3 regions of the Rhodococcus qingshengii JCM 15477 genome follow, and region 3 is predicted to be linked to each of the others. Evidence: riboswitches for the same ligand, from Rfam matches in the RefSeq annotation. Region 3 holds a riboswitch; each other region holds the start of a gene.
What was found. Region 3 has a riboswitch for S-adenosylmethionine ahead of M0639_RS32400 (aminotransferase class V-fold PLP-dependent enzyme). Riboswitches for the same ligand answer to the same signal wherever they lie in the genome.
Positions count from the first base shown of each region.

Region 1: another riboswitch for S-adenosylmethionine. It lies ahead of M0639_RS35075 (putative leader peptide); the one in region 3 lies ahead of M0639_RS32400 (aminotransferase class V-fold PLP-dependent enzyme).
Region 2: another riboswitch for S-adenosylmethionine. It lies ahead of M0639_RS02970 (aminotransferase class V-fold PLP-dependent enzyme); the one in region 3 lies ahead of M0639_RS32400 (aminotransferase class V-fold PLP-dependent enzyme).

Region 1 is NZ_CP096563.1:1,568,296-1,572,135, forward strand. Features, by position in the region: gene M0639_RS07220 (ABC transporter substrate-binding protein) at 1-7, shown strand, start outside; gene M0639_RS07225 (FAD-dependent oxidoreductase) at 18-1,127, shown strand; gene M0639_RS07230 (GNAT family N-acetyltransferase) at 1,136-1,726, shown strand; SAM riboswitch class I at 1,744-1,838, shown strand; gene M0639_RS35075 (putative leader peptide) at 1,847-1,936, shown strand; gene M0639_RS07235 (ABC transporter substrate-binding protein) at 2,076-3,713, shown strand; gene M0639_RS07240 (ABC transporter permease) at 3,716-3,840, shown strand, end outside.
Region 2 is NZ_CP096563.1:652,882-656,721, forward strand. Features, by position in the region: gene M0639_RS02965 (PucR family transcriptional regulator) at 1-1,321, shown strand, start outside; SAM riboswitch class IV at 1,382-1,496, shown strand; gene M0639_RS02970 (aminotransferase class V-fold PLP-dependent enzyme) at 1,550-2,875, shown strand; gene M0639_RS02975 (LLM class oxidoreductase) at 3,086-3,700, shown strand; gene M0639_RS02980 (DNA-binding transcriptional regulator) at 3,679-3,840, opposite strand, start outside.
Region 3 is NZ_CP096567.1:279,957-283,796, reverse strand. Features, by position in the region: gene M0639_RS32415 (GIY-YIG nuclease family protein) at 1-305, opposite strand, end outside; gene M0639_RS32410 (hypothetical protein) at 909-1,202, shown strand; gene M0639_RS32405 (hypothetical protein) at 1,369-1,794, opposite strand; partial or broken gene M0639_RS32400 (aminotransferase class V-fold PLP-dependent enzyme) at 1,703-1,921, opposite strand; SAM riboswitch class IV at 1,973-2,087, opposite strand; gene M0639_RS32395 (acyl-CoA carboxylase subunit beta) at 2,408-3,840, shown strand, end outside.

The DNA.
Region 1 (3,840 bases), on a different replicon from region 3:
CAAGTGAGCTCTCGTCCATGAGTGAGATTTTCGATGTGATCGTCATCGGCGGAGGACTCGTCGGGTCCTCCGCCGCATGGCGGCTCGCGGCACGCGGACGTAGCGTAGTTCAGCTGGAACAGTTCGGGCCGAGTCACAAGCACGGTGCGTCGCACGGTACTTCGCGTATCTATCGGCAGGCGTACGACAATCACCTGTACACAGGTTTGGCGGCCGGCGCGCTGCCGCTGTGGCGGGAGTTGGAGACCACGACGGACATCGGGTTCCTGGAACTCACCGGTGCCGTCGATCACGGCCTGCCGCAGGCAGTGCAGTCCAAGGCGAAGATACTTCGCGAGGCGGGCATCAAGGGTGAGATCCTCACTCCTGCCGAGGCGTCCGCCCGTTGGCCGGGGCTGCGATTCGACACCACGGTGCTCCATCATCCCGACGCAGGCCGGTTGCACGCGGACCGCGCAGTGACCGCTCTGAAGGCAGGAGCGGTGTTTGCGGGCGCCGAGGTCCGTCACGATGTTCGGGTGTTGGCACTCGCGCGGGCGTCCTACGGCGTGGACGTGGTGACGGACAGTGGAACGCTCGCAGCTCGTCAGGTCGTGATCGCGGCCGGTGCGTGGACTGCGGACCTGATCGCAGACAGCGGTCTCGGCTCCGAGATCGTATTGCCGACACTGCGCACGACACAGGAACAACCAGCACACTTCGCACCGCTCGATCCCGGAGTCGAGTGGCCGAGTTTCGTTCACCACACCGGCGCAGAATTGGAGACCGCGGGGATCTACGGGCTCGGTTCCGAGGACGGGATCAAGATCGGCGAACACGCGACCGGGCCGGTGGTGACTCCGCAGACCCGTGACTACACCCCTGACGTCGACGGAGAGCGGCGATTGGCCCAGTACGCCGAGTCGTGGTTGCCCGGCGTCGATTCCACCCGTGTCGAGTCGATCACGTGCCTGTACACGAGCACGCCGGACAGTAACTTCGTCATCGACCGAGTCGGCGCCGTCACGGTGGCGGCGGGATTCTCGGGGCACGGGTTCAAGTTCGGTCCGGCCTTGGGTGAACTTGTGGCGGACCTCGTCGACGGAACCACCCTCGCTCCGGAAGTTTTCAGGCTGGGGGAGCGTTGACCAGATTCATGGAGGAAAGTGTTGTGGCACTGGAGCTCGGAACTCGACAGCTCGAGGGTGTCGGAGCGGTAGAGGTCTATTCGGTATCGCAGGACGATCCCTTGGCAGCTCCACTGATCGCGGAGTTGGCACTCGAATACAGTTCGCGTTACGGCGGGACTCGCGAAGCGATGCTCGATGATCTCACGACGTATCCGGCAGAAGAATTTGCCTACCCGCAGGGTGCGCTTCTGGTGCTCACCCACGACGGTCTGCCGATCGCCGGTGGTGCGTTTCGTCAATTCGATTCCACCACTGCCGAACTGAAGAGAATCTGGACGTCGGTCGACTATCGGAAGCGCGGCCTCGGCAAGGCCGTCGTTCGCGAGTTGGAACGAGAGATCGAACTTCGTGGATACAACCGTGTGTTTCTCACGACGGGTCCTCGGCAGCCGGAGGCCGTCGCGCTGTATCTGTCCAGTGGATACACACCGCTTTACGACGCTTCACTCTCGCCCGAAGAGGTGGGCGTCCACCCGTTCGAGAAACAACTTCGGGTGCTCGAAAATGTGACTCGAGCAGCAATTCCTACCGACCGGGTTGACAACACCCGGGTTTGACCTCGTACACTTGCGAACGACCATCCAGAGCGACCGAGAGACCTGGCTCATTGACGTCGCAGCAACCCCCCGAGTGATCGGGTGCGGGTGCTACCGCCAGGACCGATGGAGGAACACGAAATGAAGGCAGTCGAAGGCGGTTTCGATACCGCCTGGTCGCGTCGTCACGTAGACCTGTGCCGCACCGCGGGATCTTTCTGTACCAACTGACCTCTCGGTCAGTCATTCACACTCAGGCGAGTCGTCGACAAGTCTGTTTTCTCTTCTCTCACAAGTGATTCGTGCTCGATCGCCTTTTTCGTCTCAGGCGACGGGTGCGCTCTTCGGCATGCCTCTTTAGGAGTTCTTGGTGTCTTCGCCCTCATTCGGTGCCCGCAAACGCGCGACCGTAATCGCCGGTATCGGTGCTGTCTCGGTTCTCGGCACCGTCCTCGCCGGCTGCAGCAGCGGGAGTGACAGTGCTGCCGACGCAGGCCCCGCCCAGTCCGGCGGAACCCTTCGCTACGGTCTGTCACAGGCGCCGACGTGCGCCGATCCAGCCCAGGCCGGCAGTAACCAGACCGTGTATGTCACTCGCACAGTGGTGGATTCGCTTACCGATCAGAATCCCGACACCGGAGAGATCACCCCGTGGCTCGCCAAGAGCTGGGAGATCAGCCCCGACGCCGCGAGCTTCACGTTCGTCCTTCGCGACGACGCCACCTTCAGTGACGGCACACCGGTGACGGCGGATTCGGTGAAGAAGACCTTCGACTCGGTCAAGAACCTGGGACCGAACGCGTCGTTGGCAAAGAGTTACCTGTCCTCGTACACCGGTACCGACGTCGTAGATGCTCACACGGCGAAGATCAATTTCTCCGGACCCAATGTTCAGTTCCTGCAAGCAACTTCGACGCCACAGCTCGGAATCCTCGCCGATTCCACCACCGCGCTGGCATCCGAGCAGCGCTGCCCCGGTGCAGCGGTGATCGCCTCCGGACCGTTCGTGTACACCGACTGGCAGCAGGACAAGAGCGTCAAGATCGCCAAGCGTGCGGGATACAACTGGGCCTCGGATGCGGTCGCGCATCAGGGCGAGGCGTACCTCGATGGCGTCGACTTCACGGTGGTTCCCGAATCCGGTGTGCGGGCGGGCAGCGTGGCCTCCGGCCAGCTCGATGCGGTCAGCGATGCGCTTCCGCAGGATGCGCCGCAAATCGAGGGCGCGGGTGGACGAATCCTCACAAGGCCGAACCCGGGTGTGAGCTTCTTCTTCCAGCCCAACGTCAGTCGCGGCGTTCTCGCTGATCAGGCTGTTCGTCAGGCCATCATTCCCGCGATCAACCGCCAAGAACTCGTCGACACCGTTCTGGATCCGTCGTTCTTCCCGGCCACGAGCCCGCTGGCTCACACCACTCCGCTCTACAGCGACGAATCCAGTGTCGTGACGTACGACGCCGACAAGTCGGCGAAACTCCTCGACGCGGCTGGTTGGAAGACCGGCAGCGACGGTATCCGCGAGAAGGACGGGCAGAAGCTCACTTTCAGCGTCACCTTCAGTCCGGTGTTCTCGGGTAACCAGGCCATCCTCGAGCTCGTGCAGCAGCAGCTCAAGAAGGTCGGCGTCGACCTGCAGCTCAACTTGGTCTCGAACGGTGAATGGACCGAGAAGGGAGTATCGGGTGATTACGATTCGCTGTATTACAACAGCACTCGCGCGGACGCCGACATCTTGCGGGCATCGTTCAGCACCGAAGGCCGCAACCTGAACCGTCGCGGCGCAGATCCGGAGCTCGACAAGGTACTCACAGACCAGCTTGCAGCCACGGACAACGGCCAACGCGGCGAACTGGTATCCACCGCACAGGAATTGATCCTCGACCGTGGACTCTCCATCCCCACCATCGAGCTCTCGCAGGCCATCGGCGCCGGATCGAGTGTGCAGGACCTGAACTTCGAAGCCTCCTCGCGCCTGCAGTTCTACGACGCATGGTTGTCGGGTAAGTAATCATGACTCGATACGTACTCACCCGACTGGGCCAGGCCGCAGTGGTTCTGTGGGCCGCCTTCACCATCTCGTTCGTGATTCTGTTCCTCCTGCCGAGTGATCCCGTCAGCATGGCTGCCGACTCGTC
Region 2 (3,840 bases), on a different replicon from region 3:
TCGGCGCACAGCGGCGACCGGCTGCCAGGTGGTCGCTGTGCACAGCACTGCGGCGGAGGATGCGAATCTCTCGTTGCTTGCCGATCGGCTCGGACTGGTGGTGCTCGGAGTATCCGACCCGTGGCAGTTCAGCGTGGATCTTCGTGATCTTCTCTCGAATTCGCGGGCGGTGATGGCCGACGCAGTACTGCGGGCGACACACGCGGGCCAACGAGCCGGAGGAAGCGTCGAGAATCTTCTGTCGGTGCTACTGAACACCTTTCAGCGTTCATTCTTTCTCCTGGACTCGTCCGGACGTCCGATGACCGGCGCCGACGTGTTGTCAGACGCTGATCGAGCAGCTGCCGGTATGTTGTCGGGTCGCGGGGCGCCCACCACGGTCGAATTGGACTCTGGCGGGGTCCTGATTGCGTGCCCGGTGATGTCCGGCGCAGCCCGAGAGCCCTGGCTGGCGGTGCTGCTCCCGGTGCGTCAAAGCGTCGAAGAGGCTTCTCTCTCAGTGGTTCTCGACGTGGCCTCGTTGGCTGCCGGGCACCGACTGGCCGTTGCGCGCATGGTCGACGAGCGTGAAGCGCGCCGGCGTAGCGCGTTGCTCGGTGAACTGATCGACACGTCAGCAGACGCCACACCCGGACTGCTCCGGCGCGCACTCGACGCGGGTTGGATGCTGGACGGATGGCACATCGGCATCAAAGTCCTGGCGGTCGGTGAGGTCGACCTGGTGGCAAGACGCAGCGAGGTTGCAGATGCTCTCGCCGCCGAGGGAATCGACGCCAATGTCGTGGAACAGGCTGACGGCTGGGCGGCGTGGACGACTCTGCCAGGCGAGCCGCGACCGGAGGCGATCACCAGGATCGCCGAGTGCATCCGTGCAGCTCAGGCCAGGTTGGAACCCACGATGGAGACCTGGGTAGGTGTGGGACGCGCACACGACGGTCCGGCTGGAATCGGTTCGTCCCTGTCGGAGGCCGGGGATGCCGCTCGGCTCGCCGGTTCCCGATCTCAAACAGGTCGATTCCTGCACGTGGACCGCCTCGGGCTGGCGCAGTTGCTGCTGGCGTGGACGCGAACCGACACCTTCCAGCCTGCGGCCGCAGCATTGCTCGCACCGCTACGCGATTCCAATGGAGAGTTGCTCGAGACTCTGTCGACGTACCTCGACGAAGAATCGTCTCTGGCTCACACCGCAACCCGAATGGGGTTGCACCGCAACACCGTATCGAGTCGGATCGATAGAATTCAGCGCCTTCTCTCGGTCGATCTGGCCGATCCGGAAACGCGACTCGCGCTCCACCTTGCTTGCCGGACCATCGCGCCCTGACGGAGATCTTCGCGACTTCGTCTTGACAAGCACGGGAGGTTCCTGCCATCCTCGTTGCCAGGTCACGAGTACCAGTGTTCAGCCCCGGCTTGCTGGTCGGCAACCCTCCTCCGCGGTGGGGTGCTCCGGGTGACGACCCGGCTGCGTTCGAAAACGAATGCGGCAAGCGCGGACTCTTCAGGGGCCATCTCCCGACGAACGAGTCCTTGAACGTGAGGATTGTCTTCGATGACTGCTGTATTGAGTGCCGACACCTGCTGCACCACCGCGATTGCCAAGGTTTCGGGTTCCGACCTGCAGGTTCCATTGGTTCAGGGTGGCGAATGCTCCTACGCCAACTTCGACTACGCCGCGAGTGCGCCGGCATTGGCCCAGGTCACCGACCGTATCGCCGAGTTGCTGCCGACATACGCCAGCGTCCACCGCGGTGCCGGCTACGCGTCCCGGATCTCCACGCTCACCTACGAGAACGCTCGTGAATCCGTTGCTCGTTTCGTGAACTGTGCCGACGATCAGGTTGTCGTCTTCACCCGGAACACCACCGATTCGCTGAACCTGCTTGCACAGTGCGTCCCTGGCAGCACCGTCGTCCTCGACGTCGAGCATCACGCAAACTTGTTGCCGTGGAACGACGCTCGTATCGTCACCGCCGCAGACACCATCGAAGAAACGATCGAGCGTCTGATCGGTGAACTGTGCACCAAGCCTGCCGCGCTGCTCGCAATCACCGGGGCCTCCAACGTGACCGGTGAGATCCTGCCGATTGCACGTTTGGCTGACATCGCTCACCGTTGCGGCGCACGTATTCTCGTCGACGCTGCTCAGTTGGCTCCCCACCGTCGCATCGACCTGCAGGAATGCGGCGTCGACTACGTAGCGTTCTCGGGCCACAAGCTGTACGCGCCCTTCGGCGCCGGCGTTCTCGTCGGCCGCCGTGACTGGCTCGACGAAGCTCAGCCGTACCTCGCCGGCGGCGGCGCCGTGCGTGAGGTGACCATCGAATCCACCGAGTGGGCTTGCGCGCCCGCACGCCACGAGGCGGGTTCCCCCAACGTGCTCGGTGCGGCTGCCATCGCGACCGCCTGCGAAACCCTGCACGCCCTGGACTTCGACGTGATCGCCGAGCATGAGAAGGCGCTCACCGCCCAGCTCACTGACGGCTTGTCCGCCATCGAGGGCGTCTCACTCGTGCGACTGTGGAACGACGCTCCCGACGCCGTCGGAATCGTCACCTTCACCGTTGACGGATTCGAAGCGGGCGAGATCGCCGCATTCCTCTCCGCCGAGCACGGCATCGGAGTTCGCGACGGTCGCTTCTGCGCACATCCGGTTCTCGCGCGCCTCGGCCTCTCCGGCGGTGCAGTTCGCGCCAGCCTCGGCCTCGGTAGCAGCTCGGACGACGTGACGCGGTTGGTCGACGCCGTGAACATCCTGGTTTCGAATCAGCGTGATTGGAAGTACGCGAAGACGGCAGGTGCGTGGAACCCTGTGCCCGAGACCCGCCCCTTCCTCGGAGCCGCAGACGACAATGCCGGCGCAGCCGAGTGCGTCTGAGCTGAGCTCGGTCCCCGAAAACTCGAACGGACAACTAGCATGGCAGCCATGGCACCAGCGGATTTTCCCGCCACCCCTTCGAGAGTGAGCATCACTCTCGGTCAGTGGTGCCGTCGCCATGTCGATCTGTGCCGCACCTCTTCAGGAATGTGTTCGAGCTGACGATTCGTCTCGCTCATCCCATACTTTTCTGATTTTCGGAGGTCTCACATGTCTTCACTCGCTTCGCATTCTCTGCACGTAGCGGTCGAGTTGACCGGATCCGGTCACCATCCGGCCGCTGAGGGCGCACCCGGCAACCTGCCCATCATCGGCGGCGACTACTGGGTGGACCTCACCGAGGGTGAAAAGGCTCTCGATTTGGCTTCATTCCCTACCAATGTGGTTCGGATTCGCGCTGCGGATCTGCGTGAGGCACAGCTCGAACGCGCACGGATACGCGCTGCCGTCGCCGAAGAAGGACGCGATCCCGACAGCGTCGCAGTGCTGGTCGATCTCGAGATTCTGATCGCGCCGGAGGCTCGCTCCGCTCGTAAGGAGCTTGCGCAGTTGGACAGCGCGTTGACCTCGCCGCGGGTTCCCGTTTCGCTTCATTACGTCGGAACGCCTTCCGGTCTCGGCAGTTTGATCGCCGATATCCGAGCTGCGGAGGTCGCCGACGGCGTTACGTTGCTGCCTCTCGCATTGCCTCGCACGCTCGAGCATCTGGTGGACAGCACCATTCCGTGGCTTCAGGATCGCGGACTTGTCACACCGTCCACCGCAGTCGACGAGGTTCTCGGGCGTTTCGGACTGCCGCCCCGTCAGCGCACGCTTGCGTCCTGATCGTCACCGATTGCATCTGCGTACAGGTGGAACAGCGACGGTAATTCGTCGGCACCGTCCACCTGTGCCAGAAGCGTCCAGCACTGCGCAGTGATCGACCGAGCCCTCGTGCCGATCCAGTTGGTGGGCAGTAGTTCCGG
Region 3 (3,840 bases):
GCGAGGGTGCGGCGGAGGGTGGATGATCCGCTGCGGCGCAGATGATTACTGATAATCCGCCGGCGCAGGTTCGTGGCGAGACCGATGTAGAGCAGCCGTATCCCAGCGTTGGTCGGGTGTGTGGGCCCCGGGAGCTGAGAGAACACCTCCGGCGCCGCCCACCACGCGTAAAGGCCCGGTGCCGCGGGCAGCATGGATAGGTCCTCGAGCGCGCGACTGGAGCTACTGAGCGCGGTGATGGTATCGGCTGCATCGTGCGGCGCCGTGGATGCGGGGTTTGCATAGCGAGCAGTCTGCCTCGCCACGCAGACACTCAGCGCGACAAACAGGAACTGTCGCCGATGAGGGCAGGGTCGTGTGGCGCGAGCTGTCAGCCTCGTCGGCACGGTGCATGCAAAGCGATGAAGGCATCGCGCACCGGGCGGACGCTGTCCGTGAACTGGACCCAAAGCGCGAGAGCGGTGGTGGGTGCGCGTCAGTGCGGTGACCGGGTTGAGAGCTACGGGATCTCGGTGGGCCAGCGCGTGTTGGAAATCGGATCGGTTGGGTGTCTGTCCTGTCCGGGCTCTCGGTTCGAGCGGAGCATGAGGTCGGCGTGCCGCACCCGCAGTCGTCCCTGGTGGCCATTGGCGTATCGGATTTCGCAGACAGAATCGAGGGACATAATGGGTGAAGGACAAAGTCGTTGCTTCCGTGGAGCATTCGTCGTCGCTGATCGAAGTGACGACGATGGTGGGTTGGATGCAACAGTGGCGGCAACGATTGCTTCGCTGGTGTCATGTGGTGCGGAGACACGGGGTGAGTTCTCTGACGTCAGTCCTGATGCGCGGCTCGCTGGCATGTTGGCTGGATTGTTCCGTACGAGCGCACTGGTAGAGCAGTGCGAACGCTTTCGGGTAGACTGCACGGTGTCGACGTTGCACATCCGGTTCGGCGGTGGAGGTGCGCTGCGCGATGCTGGTTATCCCTGGGACGCCGTGGCGGCCAAAGCGGCGCTCTCTGTTGTCGCGGAGTTGGGGGTGACCGGCGAAGTGGAGTACGCCAACTTCGATTCGAGCGAGCCTCTGTTCGTCCGGTGGGTTCTGGACGGAGGCTTGTTGGCCGAGAGTCTGGACGTGTTGTGTACGCCGCCTGAGAGGCAAATACCGCTGGCGACCTACGAGAAAACTCTCGTAGGTCGCCAGCGGTATTTGTGGTCATGACTGTCCGGCCGCGCTGTGGGGGAAGTTGTCTGTGGACCTGTCCGGCTCTTTGCTGCCGCCGACACCAGCGAACCGGCCCTCACAGATCAGGTGTGAGGGCCGGTTCTCTGGTGCGGATTCGGGGCAGGTGCGGCAAGGCGAAGGATCCGCACCTGCCCCGTGTCGGTCAGGCCGCCTGACTGTGCTGGTGGTCGCTGTCGAGGACGCCGGCGATCTCCGCGCCGATCGCAGCTAGTCGGGCTTCGGCTGCGACGAGCGTCTGCTCGTCAGGGAACAGGAGCGAGGTCGCAGCGTTGCGAGCAGCGTCCTCTTCCACTCGTAGCAGTTCGATCGACTGTTGCAACCGAGCGGATTCGGTTCGCTCTGGGGCGGTGAGACGGTGCAACGTCTCTGCTACTACTGGTGCGATGCGGGCTGTGCCCCGCCGGAGCTGAGACCGGGAGACCGGGACGTCCGCCAGTGTCGTGTAGTCATGCCGGATCGTGAATCCGACGATCTGGCCTTCGGACGTTTCCGGCGCCGCGGTGGACGCTGGCGTAAGTGGGAGCAATTCTGCGATGCAGTCCGTGACCTGGGCCAATGCCTGGCGCACTGGCTGCGTAGTCGAAGTTTGCGTACGAACACTCGCCGCCCTGCACGAGGGGAACCTGCAGGTCAGAACCCGAAACCTTGGCAATGGGGGCGGTGGCACAGAACTCGGCACTCAAAACAGCAGTCATCGAAGACAATCCTCACGTTCAAGGACTCATTTTTCGGGTGTTGTTCCCGGAAGCCCGCGCTTGCCGCATCCGTTTTCGGATACAGCCGGGTCGTCACCCGGAGCACCCCACCGCGGAGGAGGGTTGCCGACCAGCAAGCCGGGGCTGAACACTGGTACTCGTGACCTGCAAAGGAGAATGGCAGGAACTTCCAACCTTGTCAACCTGACGCGTAATCCATCTGTCTCGGCTGCATAGAGCCTGAGATCGAGCCGGCCGAACATGCTCGGCACGACGCTTTCCGAGGATGGCCTTCGAACTGCTCCGCAGTAGCAGATCTGCGTTCATCTGCTTGTCGGACGCACGCCCGGCAAGCAGATTGACGCAGTCTTTATTTTAACTTACATTCAATTAACGCCGACGGAGTGATCTCGGTTTTCGGGACGATGGCGATGAATCAGAGAGAACCAGCTTCGTTGGGCACCAAATTCATTGAAAGGTAGTGCGGTGAGCAAGGATTCGACACCAAATCCACTTGCGCAGCAGGTCATCGATCGGCACGCGTCGGGTTTTGACGCGTCGAGGCCGGCAGAGGTCAGCCGTCAACATCAGCGCGGCAAACTGACCGCCCGCGAGCGCATCGCACTATTGGCCGACGAGGATGGCTTCTTCGAATTCGGCGGACTGGCCGGGCCCGGGCCTGCTCAGCCCGGAAGCGACCCCCTGATTGCACCCGGCGACGGCGTCGTCACGGGAGTGGCCTACGTGGATGGTCGGCCAGTAGCGCTGGCGGTCTTCGACTTTACCGTGCTGGGCGGCAGCAACGGCGTCACCGGAATGCAGAAGGTCGCTCGATGCGCCGAACGCGCTCTGCTAGACCGGATCCCGCTGATCTTGCTGAGCGACGGGGGCGGGCACCGCATGCAGGAGGGTCTGGATTCACGCCACGCCGCACCCGGGTCACCTCTACTTCAACAGCTCGTCGATTTGTCGGGACTGGTTCCTGTCGTCTCGGCGATGATGGGCCCGGGTTTCGGTGTCGCAACAAACCTCGCTGCACTCAGCGATTTTGTTGTGATGGTCAGGGATATGTCGACCCTGGGGATGTCCTCCTCGCCGTTTGTCGCTGCTGCCACGGGTGAGAATCTGACCAATGAGCAGATCGGCGGCGCCGATGTTCAGGCATGCAACGGTGTTGCGGATATCGCGGTCGACGACGAGCCAGAAGCCATCGACGCGATTCGGGCGTTCCTCGGGTTCTTGCCGTCGAGTTCAGAGGAATTTCCGCCACGAGTGCCCGGCATTCGGAAACCGGCCGCCGTCGATCTCGACGAGGTCGTGCCGCTCAGCAGTCGCCAATCCTACGATGTCAGGGACGTAATCCGCGGAATAGCCGACGAGGATTCGGTATTCGAACTGCGCGAGGTCGTTGCGGCCAACGTAGTGACCAGCTTCGCGCGCATCGACGGACGTCCAGTAGGAGTCATCGCGAACCAGCCGCTTCATCTGGGTGGGGCGCTCGACAGCCCTGCCTGTGAAAAAGCCGCACATTTTATTGCAGTCTGCGATGCGTTCGGCTTGCCGCTGGTCATCCTGATCGATCTGCCGGGGTTCCTTATCGGTACTGCTGCCGAATCCAGCCAGTTGTCCCGGCGCAGTGGGCGATTGGTCTTCGAGATGGGGCAGGCAACCGTCCCTCGGTTCAGTATCGTTCTGCGCAAAGGGTACGGAGCCGCGTACATCGCGATGGGCGGCGGACGGAGCTACGGAGCCGATCTCGCCCTTGCGTGGCCTACTGCCGAGATCTGCGCAATGCCGGTGGAAGGCGCAGTTGACATCGCCTACCGCCGCGAGTGGGAAGCTGCGGATGATCCTACGGCCCATCGTAAGTCGCTGATTGCCAAGTTCAGTTCCAATATCGGAGCTTTCGAAGCCGCTGA